2 regions of the Paracoccus sp. NBH48 genome follow, and region 1 is predicted to be linked to the other one. Evidence: riboswitches for the same ligand, from Rfam matches in the RefSeq annotation. Region 1 holds a riboswitch; the other holds the start of a gene.
What was found. A riboswitch is a leader RNA that binds a small molecule or an ion and turns the genes downstream of it on or off. The one in region 1 is predicted to bind cobalamin.

Region 1 (4,409 bases):
GCAACGCCCGGATCAGCGCATCGATGGGCGCCACATCCGCCGCTGCCAGCCAGCTGCGATAGAAGGTGACCAGCGCCGCGACCGGGCCCGGGTCGGCGACCACCCCCCGGTCGGGGTCGTAGAAGCCCATCGCGGGTAGGGTCTTGACCCCCGGCACGGGCGCGGCCTGCAGGCCCGATGCGATGGCCATCTGCGCCAGCGCCGCCTGCGCCGCGACCGCGCCGCCCTGGTCGCAATGCCGCCGCAGCACGCGCAGGACCGAGGGGGGAACGGTCGAGATCTCCTCCAACCGCGGATCGTCGCGGCCGTCCGCGGGCAGCACGGCCAGCGCGATGCCGCGCCTGCGCGCCAGGTCCTGGACCGAGGCCAGGCCATAGGGCCAATAGGCCTCTCCGCCGATCAACCGGATCAGGATGCCGCGCGCGCCCGACAGGGTGTTCTCGACATAGGTGTCGACCGAAACCGGGTGCCGCAGCGCCACCAGGTTGCAGAGCCGGGTCGAGGGTAGCCCCCCCGCCGCGCGCCGCCAGCCTTCCGCAAACGCCCCCAGGTCGCTGTCCGAAAAGGACAGGACCACCAGATCGCCGGGGGTCTGACCGGGATCATAGGGGGCGTCGGACTGTTCAAGCCCGACCTGTTCGCGGAAGATGACATGCATCAGGCGGGAACACCCTCCAGCACGGCGCGGATCGCGTCGGGGTTCACGTCGTCATGCTCCGCGATCACCACAAGGCGCGACCGGCGCGGGGTCTGGCCCCACGGGCGGTCGTACTGATGGCGCACCCGCGAGCCCACGGCCTGCACCAGAAGGCGCATGGGCTTGCCCGCGACGGCGACATGGCCCTTGACGCGCAGCACGTTCTGCTCGGCGGCCAGACGGGCGATGCGGGCCGCCAGATCGGCGGGATCGGTGATCTCGGGCAGCTCGATCACGACGGTGTCGAAATCCTCATGCTCGTGGTCGTCGGCGCCGTCGTGATGGCTGGGGCGGGCGTCCAGGTCGTCCTCGGCGGCCTTGCCCAGACCCAGGATCAGGCGCGGATCGACCGCGCCCTCGGTCACGGTCAGAATGGGCAGGGGGCGGGGCAACTCGGCCTCGATCGCGGCGCGGGCGGCGGCGACGCCTTCCGGCCCGGCCAGATCGGCCTTGGTCAGCAGGATCACGTCGGCGCAGGCGATCTGATCCTCGAAGACCTCGGACAGGGGCGTCTCGTGGTCCAGGCCAGGGTCGGCGGCGCGCTGCGCGTCCACCGCCGCCACGTCGGGGGCGAAGCGACCGGCCGCCACGGCCTCGGCATCGGCCAGGGCGATCACGCCGTCCACGGTGATCCGCGACCGGATCGCGGGCCAATCGAATGCCTTCAGCAGAGGCTTGGGCAGCGCCAGCCCGGACGTCTCGATCAGGATGTGGTCCGGGCGGGCGGGCAGCGCCATCAGCGCCTCCAGCGTGGGGATGAAATCGTCGGCGACGGTGCAGCAGATGCAGCCGTTCGACAGCTCGACGATATTCTCGGCCGGGCAGGCGGCGTCGGCGCAACCCTTGAGGATCTCTCCATCGACACCCATCGTGCCGAATTCGTTCACGATCACCGCAAGGCGCAGCCCCTGGGGGTTGGCCATCAGATGGCGCACCAGGGTCGTCTTGCCCGACCCCAGAAAGCCGGTGATCACGGTGACGGGGGTCTTCACGAGGTCGTTCATGGTCACTCCTGCGACAGGGTATGCGGGGGGATGCGGGCAAGGCTCTGCTTGCGGAAGACGGCGGGGCGTTCGCGCCACGGCACGATGCCGTCGGCGGTCCCGGCATAGGCGCGCGCGCCCGACAGGATGTCGGCGGCGTCGTCCAGCGTCAGGCGGCCATAGACATAGGACCACTTGCCCGGCGCGGACAGCGCGACGGAACAGCCCTGCGAACAGGCGGAAAGGCATTCGACGGGGCGGATCTCGACGCCGTCTGGGGCGGTGCGGGACAGCAGGTCGTGCAGCCGGGCGCCAAGGCGCGGCGCGTCCGGGCCAAGGGCATCCGTCCTTGCGGCATCGGTCCCTGCGGCATCGGGAACCGGGTCGGGCACGGTGCCGCGACAGGTGGTGCAGACATGCAGAACGGCGCGCATCGCGGCCCCTTCCTTGTTGCGGCAAGGGGCGTCCGAGAGGAGGCGGCACGGGGCATCCGGCCATCACCTGCCGGTCGCGAAACACCCCGTTCGCCCGTCATCGTCAGGTGCTGGCAGGTCTCCCGGCTTGCGGATTCAGGGGCGGATGCCCCGACGGTCGTCCCACCTTCCCAGCCCCAATCGGGGCCAGTGGATCGGGCGACCTCTCCGGTCACGGTCGCGGGGGCGGCTGCGCTTGGGGTCGCGGGTCTGATGACCCGGGGCCTTGTCGCATTCCCTCTTCGCCTGTCATAGACAGGAACCAACACGCCCTCACCCAAACCCCCGCACCCGCCGTTTGTCAACCGCAAGGAGCGACCCGATGACGCAGACCGACCCGATTTCCGCCGAGGATCAGGACCGCCACGCCGCCAAGATGGCCAGGAAAAAGGCCGCCCGCGACCGCATGATGGAGACCAAGACCGGCGAAAAGGGCCTGATCATCGTCCATACCGGGCCGGGCAAGGGCAAGTCGTCGTCGGGGTTCGGCATGATCATGCGCTCCATCGCGCACGGGATGCCCTGCGCCGTTGTGCAGTTCATCAAGGGCGCGTGGGACACGGGCGAACGCACGCTGCTGACCACGCATTTCACCGGCATCTGCCAGTTCCACGCCATGGGCGAGGGCTTTACCTGGGAGACGCAGGACAAGTCCCGCGACATCGCCATGGCGCAGGCCGGATGGGCGCGCGCGCAGGACCTGATCCGTGACCCGGCCATCCGCATGGTCCTGCTGGACGAGATCAACATCGCGCTGCGCTATGGTTATCTGGACGCGGCCGAGGTGGTGGCCTTTCTGCAGGCGGAAAAGCCCGCCATGACCCATGTGGTGCTGACCGGGCGCGGCGCCCCCGACGCGCTGATCGAGGCCGCCGACCTGGTGACCGAGATGACCCAGGTCAAGCATCCGTTCCGGTCTGGGATCAAGGCGCAGGCCGGGGTCGAATACTGACGCGCGCGGGTTGGCGGTCAAAAAACCTCACGCGGCGGTGAACCCTCGGGGGGAGTCATGGGTTCCCTTTGGTGTATCCCAATCGCCGGAGCCCGCCTGACGTGACCCCACCCCCACTTGCCCCCGACGCCGCCCTGTTCCTGGATTTCGACGGCTGCCTGGTCGACATCGCCCCCCGGCCCGATGCGGTCGTTGTCACGCAGGCGCTGCGCGACCGGCTGGCGGCGCTGTACCGGCGGCAGGGGGGCGCAGTGGCGCTGATCTCGGGGCGCGACGTGGCCGACCTGCGCGGACATATGGACGGGTTCGAGGGGATCGTCGCGGGCAGCCACGGCGCCGAGCTGTCGCTGCGCCCCGGCCGCATCCAGACCCTGCACCGGGTCGATTTCGACGCGGGCCCCCTTCATGCCGCGGCCCATGCCGCCGCCGCGCCCCATCCCGCCCTGTTGGTCGAGGAAAAGCCCCACGGCGTCGCACTGCATTATCGGGACGCCCCCGATCTTCGCACCTTTGTCGAGGGGGTGATGCAGGATCTGGCCGACCGGAACCCGCATCTGGTGCTGCAGCCCGCCAAGATGGCGGTTGAACTGCGCCCCGGTGGCGTCGGCAAGGACAGCGCGCTGGCCCATCTGATGACGCTTGAGCCCTTTGTCGGGCGCGTGCCGGTCTTTGCGGGCGACGATACCACCGACGAACCCGCCATGGCCGAGGCGCAGGCCCGCGGCGGCTTTGCCATCAAGATCGGCGACGGTCCCACCGCCGCGCATCACCGATTGTCCGACCCTGCCGCGCTGGCCGCCTGGCTTGACGCATCGCTGAACTGAGGAATGCCCATGTCCACCGAACCGCGCCTGATCGTCGTCTCGAACCGCCTGCCGCTGGGGGACGACCCCTCGGGGGGGCTGGTGGTGGCGCTGGAGGATGCGCTGCGCAGTTCCGGCGGGGTGTGGGTGGGTTTCTCGGGCGAGGTGACGGACGATCCCGCGCCCGACCTGCAGGACCATCCGGGCGCGGCGTTCCAACGGCTGTCCTTTGACCTGACCCCGCAAGAGCATGACGAATACTATCTGGGCTATTCCAACTCCATCCTGTGGCCGCTGTGTCATGGGCGCCCCAACCTGATGCGCATCAGGCCCGAATACCTGGATGGATATGCACGGGTGAACCAGCGCATCGCCCGAATGCTGCTGCCGGTCCTGCGGCCCGATGACCGGATCTGGGTGCAGGATTATCACCTGTTCCCGCTGGCCGCCGAACTGCGCGCCTTGGGGGTGGAAAACCCGATCGGCCATTTCCTGCACATC
Region 2 (4,409 bases), on a different contig from region 1:
TATGACCTGCTGCCGCCCGCCGCGCGGCGGGTGGCCGACATCCTCATCTCGGCGATCTGCGGCCTGTCCTCGGGCGCCTTCGCCTGGGCGGCCTGGCAGATGGTCAAGCGGTCCGCCTGGCGCCCCGACGGCAGCTTTCACCTCGAGACCTCGGGCTCGGCCTGGAACCCGGCCTATCCGGGCGTGCTCAAGGTGCTGCTGATGGTGGCGCTGGCGATCATGGCCCTGCAATTCGCCATCCTGACCGTCAACTATGCCCGCGGGCACAAGGGAGCCCGCTGATGGAGATCTTCGGTTCGCTGCAATCCCTGGGGATCGAGGCCGGGACGGGCCTCCTGTTCGCGCTGCTGCTGCTTTTGCTGCTGACGGGCATCCCGCTGGCCTTCGTCACGCTGCTGGTCACGCTGATCTTCGCGCTGGGGTGGTTCGGCCCGAACGTCGTGCCGCTGATCACCAGCCGCGTCTACACCTTCGTGTCCAGCTTCGTCTTCGTGTCGGTGCCGATGTTCGTGCTGATGGCCGCGATCCTGGACCGCAGCGGCATCGCCCGCGACCTGTTCGAGGCGATGCGCCTGGTCGGCGGCCGCATCCGCGGCGGCGTGGCGGTCCAGACGATCTTCGTGGCCGTCATCCTGGCCGCCATGTCCGGCATCATCGGCGGAGAGGTCGTGCTGCTGGGCCTAATCGCGCTGCCCCAGATGCTGGCCCAGGGCTATGACCGCAAGCTGGCCATCGGCGTCGTCTGCGCGGGCGGCAGCCTGGGGACCATGGTGCCGCCTTCGATCGTGCTGATCATCTATGGCCTGACCGCGAACGTCTCGATCGGCGACCTATTCACGGCCGCCTTCGTGCCGGGCTTCATGCTGGCGCTGCTCTATGTGGCCTATGTGCTGATCCGTGCCTGGCTGACGCCGGGCGACGTGCCCCCGGCCGTCACCGCCCGCGTCCCGCGGGACGAAAAGCTGCGCCTGCTCAAGGGCCTGTTCCTGCCGATCCTGGTCGTGATCATGGTGCTGGGCTCCATCTATGGCGGCATCGCATCCGTGACCGAGGCCAGCGCCGTGGGCGTGGCGGGCGTGCTGATCTCGACCGTGATCCGCGGCGAATTCACCTGGGGCCTGCTGCGCGGCGCGGCCATGCAGACGCTGCAGACAGTCGGCATGATCGTCTGGATCGGCATCGGTGCATCTGCCCTGGTGGGCGTCTTCAACCTGATGGGCGGCATCAACTTCGTGTCGGAACTGATCACCGGCATCAGCGACAACCCGACGATCATCATCCTGTTCATGATGGCGATCCTGTTCGTGCTGGGTATGTTCCTGGACTGGGTCGGCATCGCGCTGCTGACCATGCCGATCTTCGTGCCGATCATCGTCAGCCTGGGATACGACCCCGTCTGGTTCGGGGTGCTGTTCGCGATGAACATGCAGGTCAGCTTCCTGTCGCCGCCCTTCGGGCCCGCCGCCTTCTACCTGAAGTCAGTGACCCCGCCGGACATCTCGCTGGGAGAAATCTTCCGCGCCCTGCTGCCCTTCATCGGGCTGCAGATCCTGGCGGTGGGCCTGCTGATCCTGTTCCCGGCCCTGGCGATCTACTGATCGCCTGCCGTGGATCGGGGGGCATGCCGGATGCGGCGTGCCCCCTTTTCGTTCGGGGACAGGAATGTTGCACCGGCAAGCGGATTGACGGATGATCCGGGTCCGTCACCCAAGGCTGACCCACCATGCACGACCCCGAACCCGTCCCCCGTCCGGACCTGTTCACGAACAAGGACCATGACGCCTGGCTGGAGCAGTTCCTGTTCCTGCGATACACCCTGCACATGCCGGCCGAACGCATCGCCCAGATCGACTATGGCCTTGACCCTGACCATCCCGAAGCCCCGATCGCCGGCCTGTTCTGGGGCAGCCAGATCGAGCGGGACTATCCCCGGCTGGACCTTCGCCACCTGTGGCGAAAGAGGCCCGGCCAGGTTTGAAGCCCTGCGGTGTCAGGCGCTGGATCGCCCGGTGGTCTGACGCCCTATATCCGACCCCCCATCAATGCCTGGCAGGAAGGACTGCGACCAACTCCTTCCTCCGCAGGGCGCCAGCGCGTTCGACCAGCGGCGCACCGGTCGCCGGGATCAGGCTGGCATAAGCGGCGGGTGTCACAGGTGCGTCGGCCGTGGTGGCCGGGTCGGCTGCGGGCTGCTTGCCGCGGCAGTTGACTTTGTCCCCACCCGGCGGCATTTCCGTCCGTGATGGTTCCCGTGCCGGCCAAGGCCCCGGCAGGGTGAAAAGGGAACGTGGTGAGGTGTAGCCATCAGGCGCCGAATCCGCGACTGCCCCCGCAACTGTAAGCGGTAGCCGACCCCATGATGCCACTGGCGCCCCCTGCGCCGGGAAGGCGGGGAAGGCCGCGACCCGCAAGTCAGGAGACCTGCCATCATGACCTGAACCAACCCGGGCGGGGTGCCCCGGAGAAAGACCGCATGCGCCGATCCACGGCCTTCATCCGACGCGACCGCGAAGGTGGGTGGGACCCCGGTGACGCCGCTGCGCCTTTTTCAGCCCCGTCCTTCGTTTCATGAAGGACGACCATGACGACCAGAATCTTCCTGACGACCGCGGTGGCGCTGGGCCTGGGCCAGGCGGCCCTTGCCGCGCCGACCGACTATCCGCTGGTGATCGACAATTGCGGGCACCAAGTGACCATCCCCGCGCGTCCCGACAACGTCGTGTCGATCGGCCAGTCCACGACCGAGATCCTGTATGCGCTGGGCCAGGCGGACCGGATGGCCGGGACCGCGCTGTGGTTCACCCCGGTGCTGCCCGCCTTTGCAGAGGATGATGCCAGGGTTGACCGCATCAGCGACGACACGCCCAGCTTTGAATCGGTGGTGAACCGGCGCCCCGGCTTCGTGCCGACGATGTTCGCCTGGATGATCGGGGATCAGGGGGCGGTCGGCACGCGCCGGCAGTTCGCCGATCTGGGCATTCCGGCCTATGTCATGCCCACGGACTGCCAAGGCAAGGACAACAGCGTGGGCGCCGACGGCACCCGCCTTGCGCCCTTCGACATCGCGACGCTGTGGGACGGCATCGACCAGATCGCGCGCGTCATGGACGCGCAGGACGCGGGCCAGGCGCTGATCGCCGACCTGCAGGCCCGAGAGGTGGCGGTCGTGGAGCGCGCGCGGGCGATGGACCTGCCGGATGCGTCCGCGGCGGTCTGGTTCTCCTCGGCCGATCTGGCGCTGGACCCCTACATGGCGGGCGGGATGGGCGTCCCGGCCTGGATGATGGACCGCCTTGGCCTGCGCAACGTCGTGACCTCGGACGAGGAATGGCCCGCCGTAGGGTGGGAGACGATCGCCCGTGCCGACCCCTCGGTGCTGGTGATCGCGCGCATGGACCGCCGCCGCTTTCCTGCCGACGATGTCGAGGCAAAGCTGCGCTTTCTGAAAACGGACCCGGTCACGCGCCGGATGACCGCCGTGCGCCGGGATCGCATCGTCATCCTGGACGCCGAGGCGCTGCATCCCGGCATTCGCATGATCGACGGGCTGGAGGCCTTGGCGGCGGGCATGGACGGGCTGTCCGAATGACCGCCGATGTCGGGGTGCCGACCGTCCGCCGCCCCTTGGCCCCGGTCTGGCTGTGGGTGTCGCTGCTGATCGTGGCGGCCCCCCTGGCCGGCACCGCCCTGGGGGAAACGCCGATCCCCCTCTCGACCGTCTGGCAGGCGCTGGCCAACCAGATGCTGGGTGCGGGCTATCCGCTGGACCCGATCGATCAGGGTATCGTCTGGGCTTACCGCCTGCCGCGCGCGCTGGTGGCAGGGGCCTGCGGAGCGGGGCTGGCGATCTCGGGGCTGGTCCTGCAGACGCTGTTGCGCAACGCACTGGCCGACCCCTATCTGCTGGGCATCTCGGCGGGGGCGTCTACGGGGGCCGTGACGGTCGCGGTGGCGGGGATCGGCGCGGGGTTCGTGCCGATGTCGGCGGGCGCGCTGCTGGGCGCGATCGCGGCCTTTGCGTTGGTGGTGGGGTTGGCGCGCCTGTCGGGTGGCGGTCCGGGCGCGCGGGGTGCCGCGCAGATCGTGCTGGCAGGCATCGCCGGGTCGCAGCTGTTCAACGCCCTGACCAGCTTCATCATCGCGCGGTCGGCCAGTGCGGAACAGGCGCGCGGCATCATGTTCTGGCTGCTGGGCAACCTGTCGGGCGTCCGGTGGGACGATGTCGGCCTGTCGCTGGCCGCCGCCGTGACCGTCCTTGGCGCGGCCGCATGGCACATCCGCGCGCTGGACGCCTTTGCCTTCGGCACGGAATCGGCGGCGTCCCTGGGCGTGCCGGTCCGGCGCGTTCAGGCCGTGCTGATCCTGGCGACCGCCATGGCCACGGCGGTCATGGTGTCGGTCACCGGTGC

Region 2: it holds a riboswitch for cobalamin, as region 1 does, so the genes downstream of both, F1642_RS11635 (ABC transporter substrate-binding protein) here and F1642_RS09310 (DUF1636 domain-containing protein) in region 1, are expected to answer to the same signal.

What each region holds. Positions count from the first base shown of each region.
Region 1 covers NZ_VUOJ01000004.1:495,725-500,133, forward strand. Annotated here, with positions in the region: partial or broken gene cobN (cobaltochelatase subunit CobN) at 1-658, opposite strand, end outside; gene cobW (cobalamin biosynthesis protein CobW) at 658-1,701, opposite strand; gene F1642_RS09310 (DUF1636 domain-containing protein) at 1,704-2,114, opposite strand; cobalamin riboswitch at 2,209-2,435, opposite strand; gene cobO (cob(I)yrinic acid a,c-diamide adenosyltransferase) at 2,476-3,105, shown strand; gene otsB (trehalose-phosphatase) at 3,207-3,929, shown strand; gene F1642_RS09325 (trehalose-6-phosphate synthase) at 3,939-4,409, shown strand, end outside.
Region 2 covers NZ_VUOJ01000005.1:81,576-85,984, forward strand. Annotated here, with positions in the region: gene F1642_RS11620 (TRAP transporter small permease subunit) at 1-282, shown strand, start outside; gene F1642_RS11625 (TRAP transporter large permease subunit) at 282-1,598, shown strand; gene F1642_RS11630 (hypothetical protein) at 1,724-1,978, shown strand; cobalamin riboswitch at 2,227-2,444, shown strand; gene F1642_RS11635 (ABC transporter substrate-binding protein) at 2,582-3,589, shown strand; gene F1642_RS11640 (iron ABC transporter permease) at 3,586-4,409, shown strand, end outside.